3 regions of the Pseudoalteromonas sp. '520P1 No. 423' genome follow, and region 2 is predicted to be linked to each of the others. Evidence: predicted binding sites of a transcription regulator. Region 2 holds the regulator's gene; each other region holds the start of a gene.

Region 1 (7,510 bases), 3.2 Mb from region 2:
GGAATTAGTTTGAAAAATAAACTAATTAAACAAAGTTAATTATTAACGGGCTTAAATCATGGATAGATTTAAGCCTTGATGATTAAATTGTTCACATTACTCAGTGAAAATACTCATAGGAGTAGGCATGTTTTTTGGAAATGAAATATCATAAGTTAAACCTTCACCTAAGTTAGAACTTACCTCAATATCACCTGATAGGGTTTGTTTTACTAAGTTAAAAACAATATGCGTACCTAAGCCGCTACCACCTTGATCTCGCTTAGTTGTAAAGAATGGGTCGAATAGTTTAGAGAGTTGAGATGATTCAACACCTTTTCCATTGTCTTTAAATTTAATGTTCACTAAGTCATTATCTTCGGTAATGGTTATATTAATTTCACCTAAAGTGACACCTTCTAATCCATGAATAATTGAATTCATTATTAGATTTGTAAATATTTGGCTTATCGCACCTGCAGGCAAGTTTAAAATTAAATCCTCAGAACAATCGAGATTTATTTTATGTTGCGTTGTTTTAAGTTTTGGATGCAATGAACGTATAATTTCTTTTAAATAGTCTTTGATATTTATCGTTCTTACGGCTTCACTAGCTTGATCTACAGCGATTTGTTTAAAACTAGCAACAAGTTCAGAAGCACGCTGTAAGTTTGTTGTCAGTAGCCCGGTACTTTGCATTGCATCATTAATAAAATTTTCAAGGGCTTTAGGTGAGAGAGTTTTGTCTTTATATGCTGTTTCTATTTGAATTAAACGTTCATGTAAAAAAGAGGTCGCAGTCACACCTATACCAACTGGTGTGTTTATATCATGAGTAATACCAGCAACTAAGCCGCCTAATGCAGCCATTTTTTCAGAGCTTACCAATCTTTCTTGGGCTTGGTTTAATTCATCAATATAACGTTGTAATTCAGTATGGTTAGCCCTTAATTCTTGCTCTGTATCTTTACGTAACTCTATTTCTTCGGTTAATGTGATTTTTTGTTTTTCTAATTCATATTTTTGTTGCTGTAAGTCCATCATAGCTTGACTTAATGTGGAGGTTTTTCTGGCCACCTCTTGCTCTAATACCAAGTTTTGTTGATCTAATTTTTCATTACTTTCTAATAATTTTTTTTGAGTGGATTCTAACTGAGCTTTATAGTCTGTAATTTTATCTATCATATTGTTAAATGACAGTTCCATTATTTTAAGTTCGTTATGCTCTCTGGTATGAATCTCAAGCTTTCGGCCTTCTAAATCATCTAATTCTAAGTCTTCAATTTGTTGTGTTAAATCTGTTAAAGGCTCAGTTAATAAACGTCTAAAGGCTAATAAAAATAAAATAATAAGAAAGGTGGTTTTTATAAAAGCATTTCCAATCAAAAAGTATATTGATATCATGATACGGCTTAAAACAACTTCTCGACTTGAGAATAAAGTCACATCGCCGACTTGTGTTGCACGACCAGAAAACTCAAAAATAAGTGGAAAGGTGTAACCAAATAGGCCAGATGGCGCATCTTCAATAAGTGATGAATGTTGAACCAATTGCTCACTGTATAGCTCTACAATATCTAAAGTACGTCCTAACTGAGATATCACTTCACCGCTATCATCTCTGACGATTATGCCTTCAATAGAAGGTATTGCTAATAAGCCTTCTGCGATTGTCACTGTCTGTTGTGTATTTAACTCCCAAATAGCACGGGTTAAACTGCCAGAAAATGTTTTTTGCAGGGTTGTTAATTCATCGCGGATAAAGTCCTTTGCATTATAATATTCAGCAAAAACTTGGCCACATGTTACTATGAATGTCAGTAGAAAATATACTGACAATACGTTTGTTAATAGTTTTTTTGAAAGGCTTTTTTGTAACATGAATTAACTGAAATTCCTTTATTTAGTTTTACAAAGCGCTATTTAAACATAGCAAAAATAAATAAAAATTGCTGCTTTATCAAATATTTTTATAGTTTATATCAAAACCATGAAATATCTAGTTCAATCAATGAAACATGTATGAGACTATTAGGGTTCTTTATTTAGCTTTAATAGTGCTATTTTTATGGTAGATTTAATAATAACATGATATTTCCAGTTCTAGTATGTGATGATTCTATGGTCGCCCGAAAGCAGGTGATCCGTATTCTCAAAGACAATTATATTTTCAACTTTATGCAAGCAAGTAATGGACAAGAAGCTTTGGACATTTTACGTAATCAAGAAATTGGTTTGTTATGCTTAGACTTGACTATGCCTATTATTGACGGTGTCTGCGTGCTTGAAATGATTAAAGCTGAAAAAATAGAATGTTTTACAGTCGTGATTTCCGCAGACATTCAGCCTGAAATGAAACACAGAGTAAAAGCGCTCGGTGCTTTAAATTTCATTGAAAAACCAGTTAATAAAGAAGAGTTAATTTCAACTTTGCATAAATTTGGTATCCATTAAGCTTCCTTATATCTAAAATAGATAAATTATTCTCATTTTTACATTGACATAACAACCTAAGTTCAGGCAGTCTAGACGTATGAACGCTATAAATTTTGTATTGACCTCAATTATTATTACAACCAACATCCTTTCAGGATAGTGGCATAGGTCGGTACACATAGAAAAAAGGCCTGTGCTCTCCCAAGAGCTCAGGCCTTTTTTGTTTTTAGCCTTTAAATTTTTGATTTGATAGAACGGGAATGGGGAAAAATGAGAGTATTAAAATTTGGTGGGTCATCTCTAGCCAATTATGAATGTTTAACCAAAGTGGCAAGTTTGGTTAAATCACAGCTTAAATCAGAGACGTTATTGGTATTATCTGCGCCAGGTGGTATGACAGATAGTTTAGTAGAGTTAGCTGAACTTGCTCAAAACAGTAAATTATTTGAAGAGCAATGGGCTGCACTTGTTGAGCGAAGTCATGGACTAAAACACCAAGTAGAACAAGCTGGTTTTGAAATATTAAATTGGCCTGATTTCTCACAATTACAGCAAAAATTATCAGGTGTTGCGTTATTAGGTTTATGCCCTGATGCTGTAAAAGCCTATGTAATAAGCTTTGGTGAGCGTATTAGCGTTGCCTTAATGCAAGCTTTATTAGTTGAGTTTAAACCAACTTATTTAGATGCAACACAGTGTATCTCATCTCAAGGTGGTTATTTAGATGCTGTAGCAAGTGTGTCAGCATCTAAAGGTGGCTTTAAACAGCAAATGTCTCAAGCACCAAGCAAGGTATATATCATGCCTGGGTTTACAGCTAGCAATGATAAAGGCGAACTAACAACACTTGGCCGTAATGGTTCAGATTATTCAGCAGCAATTGCTGCAGCAAGTGTAGAGGCTGAAGTTTGTCAAATATGGACAGATGTGGATGGTGTTTACAGTGCTGATCCAAGATTTATTACTAAAGCAGTAAAAATAGATAACCTTTCATATAAAGAAGCAATGGAATTATCTTATTTTGGTGCCAAAGTACTTCACCCGAAAACGATTCTTCCATGCGCTAAAGCGTCTGTTCCTTGTGAAATTAAAAATACCCATAATCCAGATTCATCAGGCTCTTTGATCAGTGATGTGGCAGGTGATGATAAAACGGTTAAAGCATTATCAAGCTTAGAAGATTTAGCGATGCTAACTGTTTCAGGCCCTGGTATGAAAGGCAAAGTAGGCATGGCATCGCGTGTATTTGATGCCTTAGCAAAAGATGATGTATCAATTGTACTTATCACACAATCATCTTGCGAATTCAGTATTAGTTTCTGTGTTCATGAAGAAGATTTACAGTTGGCTTTAAATGCATTAGAACAAGCATTAGAACTAGAATCAAAAGCCTCATTAATTGAACCTATTCAAGTCAGAAAAGATTTAGCAATTGTGACGCTTGTTGGTGACAACATGAAAGCCCATAAAGGTTTGGCTGCTAAATTCTTTGGCTCACTTTCTCAAGCACAAGTAAATATCGTAGCGATTGCACAAGACTCTACAGAAAGTGCCATTTCAGCTGTGATTGATGGCGAATTATGCAATGACGCAGTTAAAGTATGTCACGAAAACTTTTTCACTCATATACCTTCAATTGACGTATTTCTATTAGGTTGTGGTTTAGTAGGTGCAGAGCTAGTTAAGCAATTAGAAAAACAACAAGCTTGGTTAGAAAAGAGAAATATTAAACTTAACCTTTATGGCGTAGCAAACTCTAGAAAGTTACTACTAGATAAAGAAGGTGTTAGCTTTACTAATTGGCAAGGGCAGTTGGCTGACTCTGAACAGTCTTTTGATATCGCAACATTAGAAAAGTTTGTTAAGCAAAATCATTTGATCAACCCTGTAATTGTAGATTGTAGCTCTTCATCAGTATTAGCAGAACAATATTTATCTTACTTTGAGGCTGGCTTCCATGTGGTTGCTGCTAATAAAAAAGCAAATACAAGTTCTCAAGCTTATTACCACGAGTTAACAGCATCAAGTTTGAAGAATAATCGTAAATTCTTGTATGAAACAAACGTTGGTGCAGGTCTGCCTGTATTAGATAACTTACAATTATTGTTTGGCGCAGGTGATGAATTAATTAGCTTTAGCGGCATACTTTCGGGTTCATTATCTTACATGTTTGGTTTGTTGGAAGATGGTTTAACACTTTCACAAGCAACTCAAAAAGCAAAAGACAGTGGCTTTACTGAACCTGATCCACGAGATGATTTATCGGGTACTGATGTGGCACGTAAGCTATTAATTGTAGCTCGTGAATCAGGGTTAGAGCTTGAGTTATCTGATATTGAAGTAGAATCAGTTCTACCTGCAGGTTTTTGTGAAGAGTGCTCTGTAGAAGAGTTTATGACAGAGTTGCCAAAACTAGATGGGCAATTTAACGATAAAGTTAAAGCTGCGGCATCTGAAGGTAAAGTTTTACGCTATGTTGGTACAATTAAAGATGGTCACTGTAAAGTCGGCATTGAAGCTGTAACAGCTGAACATGCACTAAACGATATCCGTGATGGCGAAAATGCATTAGCAATTTTAAGCCAATACTACCAACCAAAACCATTTGTTATCCGTGGTTATGGTGCAGGTGCTGAAGTAACTGCAGCAGGTGTATTTGCTGATATATTAAAAACGCTATCACGTTAGGAGTTCATCATGTTAGAAAATAATTTACATGTGTATGCCCCAGCTTCAATTGGTAACTTTGGAGTTGGCTTTGATTCTTTAGGTGCGGCATTAAAACCTATTACAGGCGAGTTACTAGGCGATGTTGTAAAAGTAACTGCATCAGAGCAGAATGAGTTTGTATGTACAGGTGATTATGCAGATAAGTTACCGGGTGAAGCTAATGAAAACTTATCGTATTTATGTTTATTGCACTTTAAGAAAAATATAAAGGCGGATATGCAAGCTGTAAGGCTTGAATTACAAAAGAACTTACCTATAGGTTCAGGTTTAGGTTCAAGTGCGTGTTCTGTTGTAGCAACTTTTGCTGCATTAGATAAATTTGCAAAAACTCAGCTAAGCCAAGATGAATTAATTGAATTAATGGCTGACTTTGAAGCCATCGTGAGCGGTGGTCGCCATTACGATAATATTAGCCCATGTTATTTAGGTGGACTACAGCTAACAGGTGAACTTATTCCTGGTCGTTCAATTGAAATATCAGTACCAAAAGAGTGGTATTATGTTGTTGCTTTTCCTGGTTTTTCATTAAATACATCTAAAGCACGTTCAGTATTACCTAAGCAACTGGATATGCATCACAGTGTTGAGTTTGCCCAGCGTTTATCTGCTTTTATTGCGCTATTACAATCAAATGGGCAAGCTGGTCAATATAACCAAGCGTTAACATTGATGAAAGATGAAGTTGCAGAGCCACATCGCGCACCTTTGATCAAAGGTTTTAGTGAGGCTAAACAAGCTTTACCAGAGCTAGGTGCAAAGGCGATGAGCATATCAGGAGCAGGACCAACATTATTTGCTGTGTGTACAAATATCGAAGATGCAAATACATGTGCTGATTGGTTACAAAAAAATTATATTAATGATGAAGGTTTTTGTCATATATGTCAGTTAGATGAAGCTGGAACACGAGAACTGGCTTCACATGAAATAAACGGAGAAGCAGATGAAACTGCATAATTTAAAAGATAATTCACAACAGGTTTCATTTGTTGAAGCTGTAAAAACAGGCTTAGGTCGTGATCAAGGTGTATTTTTTCCTATTAAATTAGAGAAAATAGAAAACTCTTTCCCTCAAGGGATTGATGCATTATTAGATTTAGACTTTGTAACTAGAAGCAGTGTTATTTTATCTCACTTAATTGGAGATGAATTACCTAAAGATACTGTTGCACAAATGGTAAAAAATGCCTTTAACTTCGATGTGAAGCTAGTTGAAGTTGAAGATAATATGCATTGTCTTGAGCTTTTTCACGGTCCAACTTTAGCATTTAAAGATTTTGGTGGTCGTTTTATGGCCGAGTGTTTAGCCACTTTTAATAAAGAAGGCAAAACAACTATCCTAACAGCAACAAGTGGTGATACGGGTGCTGCTGTTGCTCACGCTTTTTATAAAAAAGAGAACATTGATGTTGTGATCTTATACCCTAAAGGGAAAGTATCACTCGCTCAGCAGAAGTTATTTACAACGTTAGGTGAAAATATTCACTGTTACGCTGTAGATGGCTGTTTTGATGATTGTCAGTCACTGGTTAAACAAGCTTTCTTAGATGATGAAGTAAAAGAGCGTTTAGGTTTAAACTCTGCAAACTCAATCAATATCAGTCGTTTAGTTGCTCAAGTTTGTTATTACTTTGAAGCAATTTCACAATTACCAAAAGAAAAACGTGCTAAAGCACATATTTCTGTACCAAGTGGTAACTTTGGTAATGTGTGTGCTGCCATGATAGGTTCGGTTATCGGTTTACCTGTAGATAAATTATCTGCAACAACAAACCAAAATGATACCGTGCCACGTTTTATTGCAAATAAAGAATGGTCACCAGTAGACACTAAAGAATCATTATCAAATGCAATGGATGTGAGTCGCCCAAATAACTGGCCACGTGTACAAACTATGTTAGATAATAACTGGTTCTCATATGATAACTTCTATTCACAAACAGTTGATGAGGCACAAACACAAGTTGTAATGACAGATGTACATCAAAAAGGCTATATCGCAGAACCCCATACTGCAATCGCTTATGAAGGTTTAAAACGTGATATGGCAGATGATGGTGTTGGTATTTTCTTATCAACAGCACATCCTGCTAAGTTTAAAGAAAGCGTTGAAGATATTCTAAATATAGAGTTAGATATGCCAAAACCTTTAGCAGATGCACTCGCACAGCCTTGTTTAGCTGAAGATTTAGTTAATGATTACCGTGTATTAAGAGAAGCGATATTAGTTAAGCTTGCTTAATAAAGCGCAGTTTTATTGATAGCTACTACTTGACGAAATTCATAATAAAAACCACTTAATTGTATTGAGTGGTTTTTTATGCTTAAACTAACGTGATAGATAAGTACATTCTGATAAACTAAT
Region 2 (7,510 bases):
CACACCATGACTAGCACACTCCATGCCCATTTCAGTTAAGAATGCTTTAGCGATTGGCGTTAATAAAGCAAGTTTATCATTCGCGTTTACTTTTACTGTTTGATCTTTTTCTGCGTGAGTTGTATCAACTAGCTGGCCTAAATAGCCAATTAAAGCGCGACCACCTTCGGCAATAGACTTTTGAGTAAGTAGCATACGACGTACATCAGGGTGAACAATAATAGGATCTGCATTACCGTCAGGATTTTTAGCTCCAGATAATGAGCGCATTTGTAATCTATCTTTTGCATAAGCAACAGAGCCTTGGAATGCAAGTTCTGCAGCGGCAACACCTTCCATTGCAACACCTAAACGTGCCGAATTCATAAAAGTAAACATGCAGTTTAAACCGCGATTCTCTTCACCGATTAAATAACCTTTTGCGTTATCAAAATTAATTACACAGGTTGCATTAGCATTGATCCCCATTTTATGTTCTATAGAGCCACAGGCAACTTGGTTGCGATCTTGTTTTTGGCCGTCATCACTTACATTAAATTTAGGCACAATAAATAATGAAATACCTTTTACACCTTTTGGTGCGTTAGGCGTGCGTGCTAAAACTATGTGCACTATGTTGTCAGATAAATCATGTTCACCAGCCGAAATAAAAATTTTAGAGCCTGTAATAGCATAGCTACCATCTTCATTCGGCTCAGCTTTTGTGCGTAACATGCCTAAATCTGTACCACAGTGAGCTTCAGTTAAACACATAGTGCCTGTCCACTCACCAGAGACTAAGTTAGGCATAAACATCTGTTTTTGTAGCTCGGAGCCATGATCTTCTAATGTAGCAATCGCACCATGACTTAAACCTGGATACATGGCAAAGCTATGGTTTGCCGTTGACATCATCTCAGCAACTGCATTATTAAGTGAATGAGGTAAACCTTGGCCACCGAAGTCGACATCTTGAGATAATGTTGGCCATCCACCTTCTACATACTGATCATAAGCATCTTTAAATCCATCAGGTGTTGTTACTTCACCTTCATTCCAAGTACAGCCTTGTTGATCACCAATTTGATTTAATGGTGCTATGACTTGCTCTGTAAATTTACTTGCCTCAACTAAAATCGCATCAATCATATCTGGAGTGGCATCTTCATAACCGAGTTTTTCATAATGGGCTTCGCAATTTAATAATTCTTGCATAACAAATTTAGTATCACGAAGTGGTGCTTTATATTCCGGCATTGTGCTATCTCCAAATAAAATGTTATTAATTTAGTATTATAATTTACTGGTCGGATGAGTTTATTGTGTTTGATTAAAGCATGAACACAATCAAAATAAAAGCGTTAAATGTCATCTAAAAAGCATAACTTTGATCTTAATTACCTTTGGAAATGCACTAACTTGATATCATTTTTTAAATTTTTTATGGTATGTAACTATGCTTCAACTTAACTTAAACTAGCTGACCCCCTCAGGTTTTTTTATCTATTTATTGGCAAAAAAAACCATTAGTCATACGCTAAGGTTTTAAGGATTTTCAAGATTTTTTATCACCTGATGAGTTAGCTGGATTAGCCTGTGACGATTATGTTGAGTCGCGCATTGTTTCTCAAAAAAAATTTATGGCACGCCGAGTTTGGTCCTTATATAGATCTTTATGATGTATTCCAAGGTTCTGGACATCGTCGTTGGTGTGTAGGTGATAAAGGCGATTATAAAGAATTTGCAGCATATGAGGCTTTATTGTATACCGAATCATTTGAATCCATTATAGATGTAGAGTTATTTCCTGGCGACATATTATATATTTCGCCGGGCTTTCCTCATGAGGGAATCACTTTAGAAGAATCAATGAGTTTCTCTGTGGGGTATCTACTTCCTCAGCCAAAGATATGATCAGATTAATTTAGATGAAAAATACGCTCAATTTATACCTTTATTATGTAATAACCAAGTTTTGACATTTAAGATGTTAAAGCCATTATTAAAACACCATTATTTAATTGAGAGTTTACTTTGTTGGCTTAATTTAGGTTATTGGTATTTTGATGAATAAAGGATATTTTGATTCAGTGTTTAAAAATAAGTAAGGCGCTTACTTAATTGCAAGCGCGCTACATTTTTATCGTAGTTACAGTTTAAATTGATTTACGCTTTCATTTAAACCTGAAGCTAAATTATTTAAATCACTTGCTTCACTAGCAAGCTCATTAGCATGTTCTGATGTATTATTTACTAAGTCATTAATTGCATTCAAACTCGTATTAATATCTTCAGCAACCAAAGTTTGTTGTTCAGTCGCAGTGGCAATTTGATGACTCTGATCTTGTACAGTTGCTACTGAATTACTTATTGCAGTAAGCGAGGCTAATACATCTTGAGTCTGTGTTACTGAGCTTTCAGCTTGATCTTTACCCTCTTGCATCATTGTTGAAGCTTGCTGCGCTATTTGTTGCAACTTATTGATCATATTGCGAATATCGTCAGTAGACTCTTGTGTTCTGCTTGCAAGAGAGCGTACTTCATCAGCAACTACCGCAAATCCTCTACCTTGTTCGCCTGCTCTTGCAGCTTCAATGGCTGCGTTAAGTGCCAGTAAATTTGTTTGATCTGCAATGCTGTTTATCACATCAACAACAGCACCAATATTTCCTGACTCTTGTTCTAAGCCAGATACAATTTGCGATGCTTCACCGATATGAGAAGCTAAAGAGGTCATAGCCGTTTGAGCATCATTAGATATATCTGTACCGACCTTAGTAAGGTTTTGAACCTCTGCAGCTGCTGAGTTTGTTTCTTGTGCGTTGCGTGAAATTTCTAATACAGTAGAAGCCATTTCAGTTACAGCAGTACTGACACTATCCACTTGCTCCTTTTCTTGCTGTATTTCACTGTTGGTTTCATAAGACACTTGACTTAAATGTTCAGATGCAACGCCAACTTGCTCAGCTTGACTGGCTGTTTTTAGCAATAATGTATGCAGTTTAGTGATAAAGCTATTCATATGAGATGCTAATTGGCCAACTTCATCAGTGCGATTCATGTCAATTTTTTTAGTTAAGTCACCGTCACCTGAGGCAATATCTCGCATCACATGCGTTAAATCACTAATCGGTTTACTGATCATCTGTGTCGCCCAAAAAATAACAGCTGCGATAATTAATAAAATAACCAGCACACCCATACTAGTAGTGAATACAGCTTGCTTAACAGGTTCTTCAATTAACTTCATTGGTACTAATAATCCAACGTACCAATCAAGAACTGGCTTCTCAAGTTGTAAGCGACGATAAACAACATAATACTCTTCGCCTTTAAAAGTCACTATATTCGTGCCGTTCAGGTTATTTTTCATTTCAGAGTTTAGTTGTTTAAATCCAGAGGTATTATCAAATTGTGTTTCGAGTGCATCTAATCCTTCTTTGCCTCTTTCACTTTCATCTGTAATGGATAGTTGATGTTGTGTTTTTTTCGATAAGTGAACAACTTTTTGTTGATTATCTAATAAAAAGCCAAAGCCTTTATTGTTGAAATTAATATCTTCAATCATGTCAGCGATTTTGTTTAACTGAAGATCAACACCAGCAACCCCCACTAATTTGTTATTTGGACTATAAACTGGTTGTTGAACAACTGCAGAAACATTACCCGTTGTTAAATCAACTGATAAAGCACCAACGTAAAGGCTATTAATTTGCATGGCTTCTTGCCACCAACCTCGTTTATAGGCGTAATAGGGCTGGCCGTTATAGAAGGTGGTTCGCTCATTTTCTTTAAAATACTCACCTGTTATGCCTGAGGCAAAAAATGCAGATAAAATATTATCGTCATTGCCACTAATACGCACCATATCTTGGTTTACAGCATCATAACCGTCGGAAAGCGCTAAATCACTTTCTCTGGCTGTCCAATTTTCAAACCAGTTAACTAAGTATGGATTTGTTACGAATGTTTCTACAATCTTGCCATATTGAGCAAAATAAGATTCGATGGATTGTTGTTCTGATTGAACATATTGTTTTGCTTCACTCTCGATTGAGCTACGAGATAAAGAAGCAATATGATTTACTAAAAAGCATGAAGCCATTATAAGTAGCACTGCAATCGTGCCACCAATCAAAAAGAGAATTTTTTTCCGAATAGATAAGTTTTGGATCATAATTAACATAACAGTACAACGAGAATTAGATAGTGGTAATATAATCATATATCCCTTAAAACTGCTAGTATATTGATGGAATGTTAATGGAAAATAAGCCCGTAAATGTTGTTATTTTAGGTTCTGGGTGGCTTGGTAGTAAATTAAGTACCAATTTACAACAGATTGGAGTTATTACCCAAGAGACTTGCCGCTCAAAAAAATTAGCAAATGAAAAGCAGATCCATTACTTTAATGTAAATAATCAAAATGACTTAGAGCACAATATTAGTTTAGAGGGAGCATATTGGGTGTGTTGTATCACACCAAGAGATAACTATATCGAGAGTTTAAACCAGGCGATTGATCTTGCAATAAAACTTAAAATGAAAGGTTTTTTATTATGTTCTTCAACGGGTATTTATCCAAATGCACCAGTTGAATATAATGAATTAAGCACATTAACTTTAGTTACAGAGCGCCAAAAGTTGCTTAATCAAGCAGAGCAAAAAGTTTTACAGTTAGCAGATTTAGGTAAGGTTGTACGTTTAGCTGGGTTAATTGGTCCTAAACGTCATCCTGGTAAGTTTGTATCTGGTAAACATCTAAAAAGTAGCGCTTTGGCGGCGGTTAATATGGTTCATCAAACAGATGTAATGGCTGGTATTATTTGTTTATTAAAACAATGGCAAACACCAAAACAGCTTTTTAATCTAGTCAGTCCTGATCATCCAACAAAACAAGAATTTTACCAACAAGCCTGCTTACAATTAGAAGTAAAAGCCCCGACTTATTCGTTAAATACGGTTGAGAATAGAATTATTGATGGTAGCAAAATAACTCAATTAGAATTTGAATATCAATATACGTGCTTATTTAAAGCCATGGAAAATTGCTAAATCTGAATTATTCGCATAAAAAAGCCAATTAAAATTAATTGGCTTTTTATTATATGGACATAATATTTTAGTTTAGCTAAAGCTGAAAATAATTAATCTTCATCTTCCATAAAGGGTAATTCTAAACCCATTTCAGTCATTATCTTTTTAACTTCAGCTGGAATGTGATCTGGATTATCTTTTTTCAGATCTTCATCATTGGGTAGCGGCTGTCCAGTAAATGCATGTAAAAATGCTTCACACAGTAATTCACTGTTTGTTGCATGACGCAAGTTATTTACTTGTCGACGTGTTCTTTCGTCAGTAAGTACTTTTAAAACACTTAATGGAATCGAAACAGTTATTTTTTTAACTAACTCTGATTTTTTACCATGTTCTGCGTATGGGTGAACATATTCACCATTCCATTTTGTTGCCATATACTTAAATTGCCTTTTATTCAAACCGCGCTTTTGTTGTCGAGCTAAATTATACTAATCTGACTAGTCTAATAGAACTACTTTATGTAATTTTAATTGTTTTATTGACCCGAAATTTTATCTATTTATCTAAGATAGTCAAATTTAAGATGTTTAGCTATTTAGATGGATAAAAGTTTTGACTTCCCAAACTTATTGAATTAACCTTTTGGACGTCTAAACATCTAATTGGTTGTAGGTATTAAAAATGACTCAAGTAAAAAAAGCAACAACAGCTGTACGAAAAGGCATCGAAGCAGATAAACATCACGGTGCAGTGGTTCCGCCTCTTTATTTATCAACTACTTATTCATTTGCTGACTTTGATAAAAAGCGTGCTTACGATTATGGACGCAGCGGCAATCCAACAAGAGACATTCTTGCTGAAACTTTAGCTGAATTAGAAGGTGGAGAAAAAGGCATTATTACTGCAACAGGAATGGCTGCAGTTCATTTAATTACACAACTATTATCATCTAAAGATACTTTAGTGATCCCACACGACTGCTATGGTGGTAGCTACCGTTTATTCACAAGTTTAGAAAAACGCGGTTTATTAAAATTAAAAATCGTTAACTTCACATTAGATGCAAGTTTTGATGAAATTCTTAATATCAAACCTAAAGTTATATGGATAGAAACACCAAGTAACCCGTTATTACGTTTAACAGATATCAGTAAAGTGGTTGCAACCGCTAAGCAGTGCGGTGCATTAGTTGCAGCCGACAATACATTTTTATCACCTGCATTACAAAATCCATTAGAATTAGGTGTAGATATTGTTGTGCATTCAACAACTAAATACATTAATGGGCACTCTGACGTTGTTGGCGGAGCTGTAATCGCTAAAACAGCAGAGTTAGGTGCTGAGCTTGCTTGGTGGGCAAATAATATCGGTATTACAGGTGCGCCATTTGATAGCTACCTGACTTTACGTGGTATTCGCACATTAAATGTGAGAATTAAACAGCATGAGCTAAATGCGATGGCTGTTGCTGAGTATCTAGAAAAAAGCCCATATGTTGATCAAGTTTATTACCCAGGTTTAAAATCTCATCCACAACATGAACTCGCTAAAAAACAACAAAAAGGTTTTGGCGGTATGGTGAGTTTTGATATTAAAGGTGATATTAACGACTCAGCAAAATTCTTAACAAGTGTTGAGCAATTTACTTTAGCGGAATCCTTAGGTGGTGTTGAAAGCCTAATTTGTCATCCTGCAACTATGACTCATGCAGGTATGGATGAAACCGCAAGATTAGAAGCGGGTGTTGGCGATACAATGATCCGAGTTTCAGTGGGAATTGAAGATGTTCAAGATTTAATAAATGATTTAGAACGTACTTTTGTAGCAACAAAACCCGGTGTAGGTTCAAAATCTTAAGAATCTAAATTACACTGTAAATGATATAAATATTGCAAATGTTAAGTGCTTAACTTCTGCTAATGAAGCTATTTGGTAAATTGAAATGAATAAATCAGTACATAAATTTGGTGGCTCTAGCCTAAGTTCTGCAGCGCGATATCATGCGGTAGCGAATATTATAATTAGTCATTGTCAATTAGGTGACTCAATTGTAGTTTCTGCTGCAGGTAAAACGACAAATACACTTGTTAAGCTATGGCAGTGTTATCAGCAAAATGATGTACAAGGCATTTGCGATGTTGTTAAATTATTAAAAAACCATCAAGTAGAATTGATAAGTGAACTGTTAATTGATGAGCAACAAGTTCATGCGTTAGATAAATTAAATATTGAGTTAGATGCAATAACTCAATTAGCACAACAAAATAAGTTAATAGAAGCACAGCTTTTAGCGCATGGTGAAGTATGGTCTTCAAGGCTATTAGCGCAATATTTAACGCAGCTAGATTATAAAGCGCAATCTTTTGATGCCAGAGATTTACTGTTATTAAAAGATGGCCAGCTTCAGCATGAAATTAATCAAAAAAGTTGTGAAGTTTTAAATGCACAGCAATTTAATGTAGTGACGGGTTTTATTGCTAAAGATATTGAT
Region 3 (7,510 bases), 3.4 Mb from region 2:
ATAGTTCATACCACGCGTTTGACGAATTCTTTGATATAAGAAGCTATTAGAGCTTCTATGTTCACCAAAATACGAGCGTACTAACCAAAGTGCTGTCCAGTCTTTATCACTACGAATGGTATCAATAGGGAAACCAAATGATACAGCTGTCGATTTAGCTGACTTTTCAACGATAGTTGCATGATGGCCAACTAATTTAGGTGCATCTGCCACTGTTAATCTAGATTCATCACCTTTAGGCAGGCTCATTAAATCTGTAAACATGTCTTGTTTCAATTTCTTAGGCATCGCACCTGTAATACCGACGTTTAATTTAGCTTGTGTTAACTCTGCTTTATAAAAAGCCTTAACATCTGCTAAAGTGATCGCTTCTAAATCCGATAAATCACCATAGTTATAACTTTCATATACATGGTTTTCATAAAGTTTAGCGTAAAGCACTTCTTTGCCTAACTCTTCATCATTAGAGGCTTTTAGACCTGACTTAATGCCATCGATCATTTCTTTTTTGATGCGTTTAAAATCATCTTCACGCCAGCCTGGATTTAATAATTGATCGCTAATTAATGCATACCAAGTATCAGCATTATTTTTATGCACTCTACCAGAAAAAGACATCATTTCCTTATCTAATTGAGCAGAAAAACTGCCAGCCAATGGATACATGGCTTTTTTGATTTCTTTATAGCTACGAGACTCTGAGCCACCTTGTGAAATCATATTAGCGGTTAATGCAGCTAAGCCTTTTTTACCTTGTGGATCTGCAGCCGCGCCGGTGTAAAATAAAAAGTTCACATCAACTAAAGGTGAGTCATTTGTTTTATCTAATACATTAAAGTAACGTTTTGTTGGTTTGTTATTTAAAGCCGTTACTGCTGTATTTAAATCAACTTCTTGCTCAAACCCTGATACCGTTTTTAAATCAGACATAGTCACGGTTGTACGACTACTATCTACAAAATATTTATTTGCGATAGTTTTAATATCTTGCGCTGTTATTGCATCTGAACTAGCGTAAAGCTGATTAATCACTTCAGGATCACGCTCAAAATGCATATAACTTGCAAGTGTTGAAGCAATTGATTGAGATGAATCTAAACCATTTATAAAGCTATATTTTAAGTTAGACTTCAAGTTAGCTAACTTATCAGCATTCACTAACTCAGTACGCACTTGTGCATACGTATCATTGATTAAATCTCGTGCTACCGCTAAATCAGACTCTTTATCTACCTTCACAAATACGTGTAATAAGCCTTCATCTTTGGTTTCTGGATTATAAGTAAACATTTGGCTGGCAATTTGTTTTTCTACTACTAGCTCTTGATATAAATCTGAATTTTCAGAAAAATAAAGTTGAGAGATTAAATCTAAGCCCGCTCTGTCTTTTTGCTTAGGCTGCCAAGCCGTACCTTTGTAAGACACTAATAACCAATGACCAGGTAAGCCATCATTTTTTTCGTGAATGTATTTAGGCGCAGTTTGTTTAGGCTCTGCTGGTACAACAGCATCTACGCCCTTTGCTTGCCACTGCCCCCAAGTTTGTTTAACTAATTGCATAGTTTGAGCAGGATCTACATCACCTACAATAACTAATGATACATTTTTTGGCACATAGAAATTTTCAAAGAACTTTTGACCATATTCCATTTGATCTGGCATTGCTTGAATATCTTCAAAAAAACCCATAGTAGTATGTTTGTATGTATGGGTATCAAATGCTTCTTTGCGTACAGCTGATAACAATTTACGAATTGGGCTTGCATTATTCTTTAAATATTCGCCTTTAACCGTTTGAGCTTCTGTTCTAAATTGCTCTTCTGTATAAGATAAATTTTGAAAGATATCAGCTTCTATTTCTAATACTTTAGCTAAATGCTCTTTTGAAAAGTTTAAATGGTAGTTTGTATAATCATTTGTTGTATAAGCGCGGTTATCAACACCTGAGTTTTTCAAAATATCTGAATAGACTTCTTGCGGATATTTTTCTGAACCTTTAAACATCATATGCTCAAAAAAGTGAGCAAAGCCTGTTTTGCCAACTTCTACTTCATCACGAGAACCAACAGATACTGGAATTTGTAATGACACAACGTCCGGGTAATCAGTTTTAACTACCATAACCTTTAAGCCATTTGATAACTCTTCTAATACATAATCTTGTGCAAAAACTTTATTGTTTGACTGCTTAGTGGCTTTTACACTTGCTGTTTGTTGTGATGAAGCCTGTGCAGAGTTGTCATTATTATCACGATTATTTGCATCAATATGGAATACACAACCCGATAACGCCATAGACACAGCCATTGCAGATGCCAGTACTTTAAATTTCATTCATTTCCCCTGAACTTTTATTATATGAAATACTAATTGAACTAAACTTTATTAGTACCAAACATCCTCATTATGCTAGAGCAATATTTTCTAATCGAGTAAATCCGATGAATAACGTGAAAAAATGTAAACAGTAATTACTATGCCATCAAAGCATCAACTTGAATTTAATTCAAGCCAAATGAAAAAGACTCAACAAAAAAAGACTATCTAGACGTCTAAATGGCTGCTATATTTAATTCCTAAGATAATTACGGTGGAAAAAAAATGGCTTTATCATTAAAACAGAAAATTCAAGACCCAAAGCAAGGTGTATATCTGATCGGTACTACTCCACCAAAAATGGGCACTGATAAAGCACAACTAGAAACCATAGCTAATAAACTATTAGATCGTTTACATGAAATTGAATACGATGGCGTGATCATTTACGACATCCAAGATGAAAGTAGTCGAACAGCTGTACCACGCCCATTCCCGTTTAAACAAACAATTGATCCGCGTGAATATAGCCAACTTATTAGCAAATTATCTGAATTAGACGTGATTACATACAAAAGTGTGGCTCAACGTGATGAAAATGAGTTTAACGCTTGGTTAGATGAAACCGCAGAAAAATTCAAACTTAAAAATTTAGTATTAGTAGGTAGTCCATCTTCTAGTGGAGATATCAAACTGAGCCTACCGAATGCGTATAAAACATTAGCAAACCACAAAAGTAAAGTATTTTTAGGTGGCGTTACAATTGCCGAACGTCACGCAAGCAAACGCAATGAACATGACCGTTTATTAGAAAAAATCGATCAAGGTTGTGAGTTTTTTATTTCTCAAGCAGTTTACAATGCACAAGAAACAATTGATTTAATCACGAGTTATTCAAGAAGCTGTCGTCATAAAGGGATCACGCCAAAACGTATTATTCTAACTTTCACGCCATGTGGTGGTGAAAAGACGTTAGATTTCATGAAGTGGTTAGGCATTTCAGTGCCTGAAGCTACAAAGTGGCGTATATTAGATTCAAGTGATTCATTAAATGAATCTATTAGGATCTGTCGTGACAATCTAAACCAAATTTTACAAAGCTGCGCACACTTAGATGTGCCATTAGGTTTAAACATAGAAAGTTTAACAAATCGTAAAGAAGAGATAGATGCCTCTATTAATCTTTACCGCTTATTAAAAGCAACGATGGAATTAAACCTAGCTGAAAAACAAATCGCTTAAATGACTTAAACGATCCCGTCAGTAAAAGGCTTGACTATTTAGTTAAGCCTTTTTTATTGCTTAAAAACATATAGAAACAACTTCCCATTTTTAATTTCTAATAAAAGCCTTTATATTAAATTAAAAAAATTTAAGGAAGTTAGCGTGCGTCAATTTAAGTTTATTTCATTAATCATTTTATTAACCGTTTCTCTAGCTGCCCAAGCTAAGAATATTGAAATTGGTCAAACCCATCATTTAGATTCTCAAATATTAAAACAAAACCGCCCATTCTCTGTTTATTTACCTCCGTCATATAATAAAAAACCAAATAAAACCTACCCTGTGATTTACGCATTAGACGGCGATTTAACCCGTTTTAAAGGTTTAGTGGGTATGGTTGAGTCGTTAAGCTCTTATAACTTAGAACAACAAATTGAGGAGCATATTATTGTTGCACTCCCTAATGTCGGTTCTCGAGAGCAATATCTCACACCTAGCATTGCCGAATTTACATTTGAGGGGAAGTTATTAGATGATTTAGGTAAGGTAGGTGATGCTAATAAACTGATCGCCTTCATTAATAAAGAACTATTTCCCTATATGGCAAATAACTTTCGTGTAAATAATAAGCGCACATTAATTGGTGAATCTTTTGCAGGCTTATTTACTGCCCATGTATTATTGAGTCAACCTGAATTATTTACCCACTACTTGATCACAGATGCGACTTATATTTGGCATGATAATTACCTAAATCGTGTTTATTCTGAAAAAGATTTAGAAAACGTATCAGCTAAAATATATTTTGCATTAGCTAATAACTCACATCTTGGAAAAATTGGTAAAACAAATTATCAATGGGGTTTAACATTTGCCAACAAAGTAAAAAATACTAAAAACTTAACGCCAAGTGTAAAAGTAGATTACTTTGAACAAGAAAGGCATGGAACTGTTGGTATGTTAGCTTGGTACCATGGTTTAAGGTTTTTACACCACAAAGATAACTATTAATTTAATCAAAGACAAACTTTATCTGAACAAAATCAATCAGTATATAAAATCAAGTTGATAATTTAATATTAAAGTGAATTATATTTTCAGTTTAATAAATGTATATTTATGCGTCAAATTAGTTTACTTAACAGGTACAGCGTATAAGTATATAAACTCATTTTAAAAAGGAAAAACAAATGAAACTTAAATTAAATAAGAAAAATATAAAAATTTGTCTCATGATGAAAAATCAATACCTCTAGATATGACACCTAAAATTGGTGGTGGTGTGAATTTATACACTAGCCCTAAAGTTTGTGCTACAAGCCCGATTATTTGCGATACAACTGGATACTGCTTTTAATAATCATTGATTAGTAGTTGAAAGATAATTATAAAATAAACGCGATAAATAATTTAACGCGTTTATTTTATGTAAACTATTATTAATACAATATTTTTACTATCTGGTTTATCAAGCTTTCTCAACAACCTTTGATATTTCATTCCCTTTTATTAGTTTTATTTCTCTATCAGCTGAAGCTATCGTCTCTTTTCTATGCGCTATGATCACACGGGTTATATCTAACTGTTTTATTGCCTGATTGATATCTGATTCAAGAGTTGTATCTAAATGACTAGTAGCTTCATCCATAAATAATATTTTTGGTTGTTTATATAAAGCTCTTGCTAAGATTAACCGTTGTTTTTGGCCACCAGATAAACTAGACCCCATATCGCCAATTAAACTATCGTACCCCATCGGCATTTTACTTATATCATCATGTATCGCGGCTAATTCAGCACAATAGACTACACGCTCCATATCAATTGGTGTATCAAAAAAAGCAATATTATCAGCAACAGAGCCTGATAATAACTCATCATTTTGCATTACCGCAGCTATTTGTTGACGATATTGACTAGGTCCTAATTGATTTAGTGGAATATCATCAATGAGGATATCACCGCTATTATGATGATTTAAACCTAACATCAATTTTAATAAAGTAGATTTCCCACAACCTGAAGGACCGGTAATCGCAACTGATTCACCAGGGCTTATTTCCATGCTAAGGTCATCAATAACATTAGGAGTGGCGTCGCTGTATTTAAACGACACGTTCTTTAGTAATATTTTGCCTTTAATATTATGCGGCTTAATATTGTCACCTAGCAACGGCTCCTTCTCTGTTAAAGCGATATCAGCTAAACGTTCAAAATGTAAGCTCAGCATTTTAAATTCAATTAATTTTTCAATAAGTTTCGCTGTTTTATCCATAAACTGCTGTTTATAAGCCATAAAGGCAAATAGCATCCCTGTACTAAACCCTCCTTGAATTACTAAAGACGCGGCAAGATAGATAACTATTATATTTTCCAAACCAAATAATAATCGATTTATCCCAGCATATGATATTTGAAAGTGTCCCAGACGAATGTTTTGATTTATCGCATTGGCGTACCGATTTTGCCATTGCCCTTCACGTTTAACTTCAGAACCAAATAATTTTATGGTCTGGATCGCCCTGACTGTTTCCATAAAGTTACTATGTTCCTCGGCTCGAGCTATAATCTCCTGTTCGGTTATATTTCGAAAAGGTCGATACATTAATATTCTTAAAACCGCATAAAAAGTGACTGCGATGACTACAACTGCAGAAAGCAAAGGACTGTAAAAGAAAATCATTACAAGGGTAATAATTGCCATCAAGCCATCGATTATGGTTTCTATTACTCCTGTTGTCAGTAACTCTTTAACTTGCTGTAATGATCCAAACCGTGAAACAACATCACCCATATGTCGTTTCTCAAAATAATTTAGCGGCAAACGAACCAGATGATGAAACAAATTTGCACCCAACTGGATATTCATCAAGCTACCAAAATGTAATAAAGTAAATCCCCTGAGACTATTGGTAACAATTTCAAAGATAAGCACTAAACCAAAGCCAATACCCAATACAGTGAGTAAGGAGGTATCTGCAGTTAAAATAACATCATCAATGACTAGTTGAATATAATAAGGTGTTGCTAAAGCAAAAACTTGCAGTAACAGTGATAAAACAAAAATCAAAATAAGAGAACTTTTAAGTCCTGTTATTTTTTGCCAAAAATCTGAAAACTTTAAGCTTGGCGGTTTTTCTTTAAGTGTAAACTCTTTTGTTGGTGTCAGCTCAAGAGCTATGCCAGTAAAGTGATTTGAAGCTTCAGCTAAACTTAAACGTTTTTCGCCACTTGCGGGATCATATATCACAATAGACTTTGCATTTGCCGATTTTAAAACCACAAAATGATTCAAATCCCAATGTAAAATACAAGGTGTTTGCAAATCTTCAAGATCATCTAATTCAATTCGTAAAGGTCTTGAAGTTAACGATAACTTCTCTGAAAACTGCATTATATCAAGTAACGTAGCGCCTTCTAGTGATAGACTGAATTGCTGACGCATGGATAATAAATCACTTTGATAACCATGATATCCCGCAACCATAGCTAAACACGCTAATCCGCATTCAGTTGCCTCAGATTGTAAAATTAAAGGCAGTTTCTTGCGGTGCCAAAATTGTAATTTACTCGCTGGATTTGTGTCATTTAAAGACATTATAACGACTCTTTTTATTTTTATACTTATGAAAATTAACTTACAACTGGCCTTGAATACTAAAAACAGGATCAAATAACCAACGTACTAAAGAGCGCTGCTCAATCACAATATCAGCATCTAACCTCATACCCGAGCGAAGTGGAATATTTTTTCCATAAGCCTGGATATCTTGAGTTTTTAATGAAACAACAACACGATATGAAGGTAAAGTGATTAATCCTGGTATATCCGTTTCATCGGGTAAAATAACATTTGCACTTATTTGTGAGATCACACCTTCATATATACCATATTTTTGATAAGGAAATGCGTGATATCTTAACCTTGTTTTTTGGTCTATTTCAATAAAACCAAATGCTGAAGTTGGAA

The links. The regulator MetJ, encoded in region 2, represses methionine synthesis genes. The targets are predictions, from matches to a motif close to TAGACGTCTAGACGTCTA.
Region 1: a site for MetJ is predicted at 2,498-2,515, ahead of thrA (bifunctional aspartate kinase/homoserine dehydrogenase I). Genes of this name have one in related genera too.
Region 3: a site for MetJ is predicted at 2,546-2,563, ahead of PSA_RS15550 (methylenetetrahydrofolate reductase). Genes of this name have one in related genera too.

What each region holds. Positions count from the first base shown of each region.
Region 1 is NZ_BBZB01000001.1:3,253,216-3,260,725, reverse strand. Features, by position in the region: gene PSA_RS14945 (HAMP domain-containing sensor histidine kinase) at 97-1,860, opposite strand; gene PSA_RS14940 (response regulator) at 2,068-2,433, shown strand; gene thrA (bifunctional aspartate kinase/homoserine dehydrogenase I) at 2,686-5,103, shown strand; gene thrB (homoserine kinase) at 5,113-6,102, shown strand; gene thrC (threonine synthase) at 6,089-7,387, shown strand.
Region 2 is NZ_BBZB01000001.1:6,738-14,247, reverse strand. Features, by position in the region: gene PSA_RS00060 (acyl-CoA dehydrogenase C-terminal domain-containing protein) at 1-1,236, opposite strand, end outside; partial or broken gene PSA_RS00055 (cupin domain-containing protein) at 1,485-1,895, shown strand; gene PSA_RS00050 (methyl-accepting chemotaxis protein) at 2,129-4,156, opposite strand; gene PSA_RS00045 (hypothetical protein) at 4,243-5,034, shown strand; gene metJ (met regulon transcriptional regulator MetJ) at 5,127-5,453, opposite strand; gene metB (cystathionine gamma-synthase) at 5,701-6,876, shown strand; gene metL (bifunctional aspartate kinase/homoserine dehydrogenase II) at 6,962-7,510, shown strand, end outside.
Region 3 is NZ_BBZB01000001.1:3,400,089-3,407,598, forward strand. Features, by position in the region: gene PSA_RS15545 (pitrilysin family protein) at 1-2,334, opposite strand, end outside; gene PSA_RS15550 (methylenetetrahydrofolate reductase) at 2,602-3,558, shown strand; gene PSA_RS15555 (alpha/beta hydrolase) at 3,703-4,551, shown strand; gene PSA_RS15560 (peptidase domain-containing ABC transporter) at 5,009-7,138, opposite strand; gene PSA_RS15565 (HlyD family efflux transporter periplasmic adaptor subunit) at 7,179-7,510, opposite strand, start outside.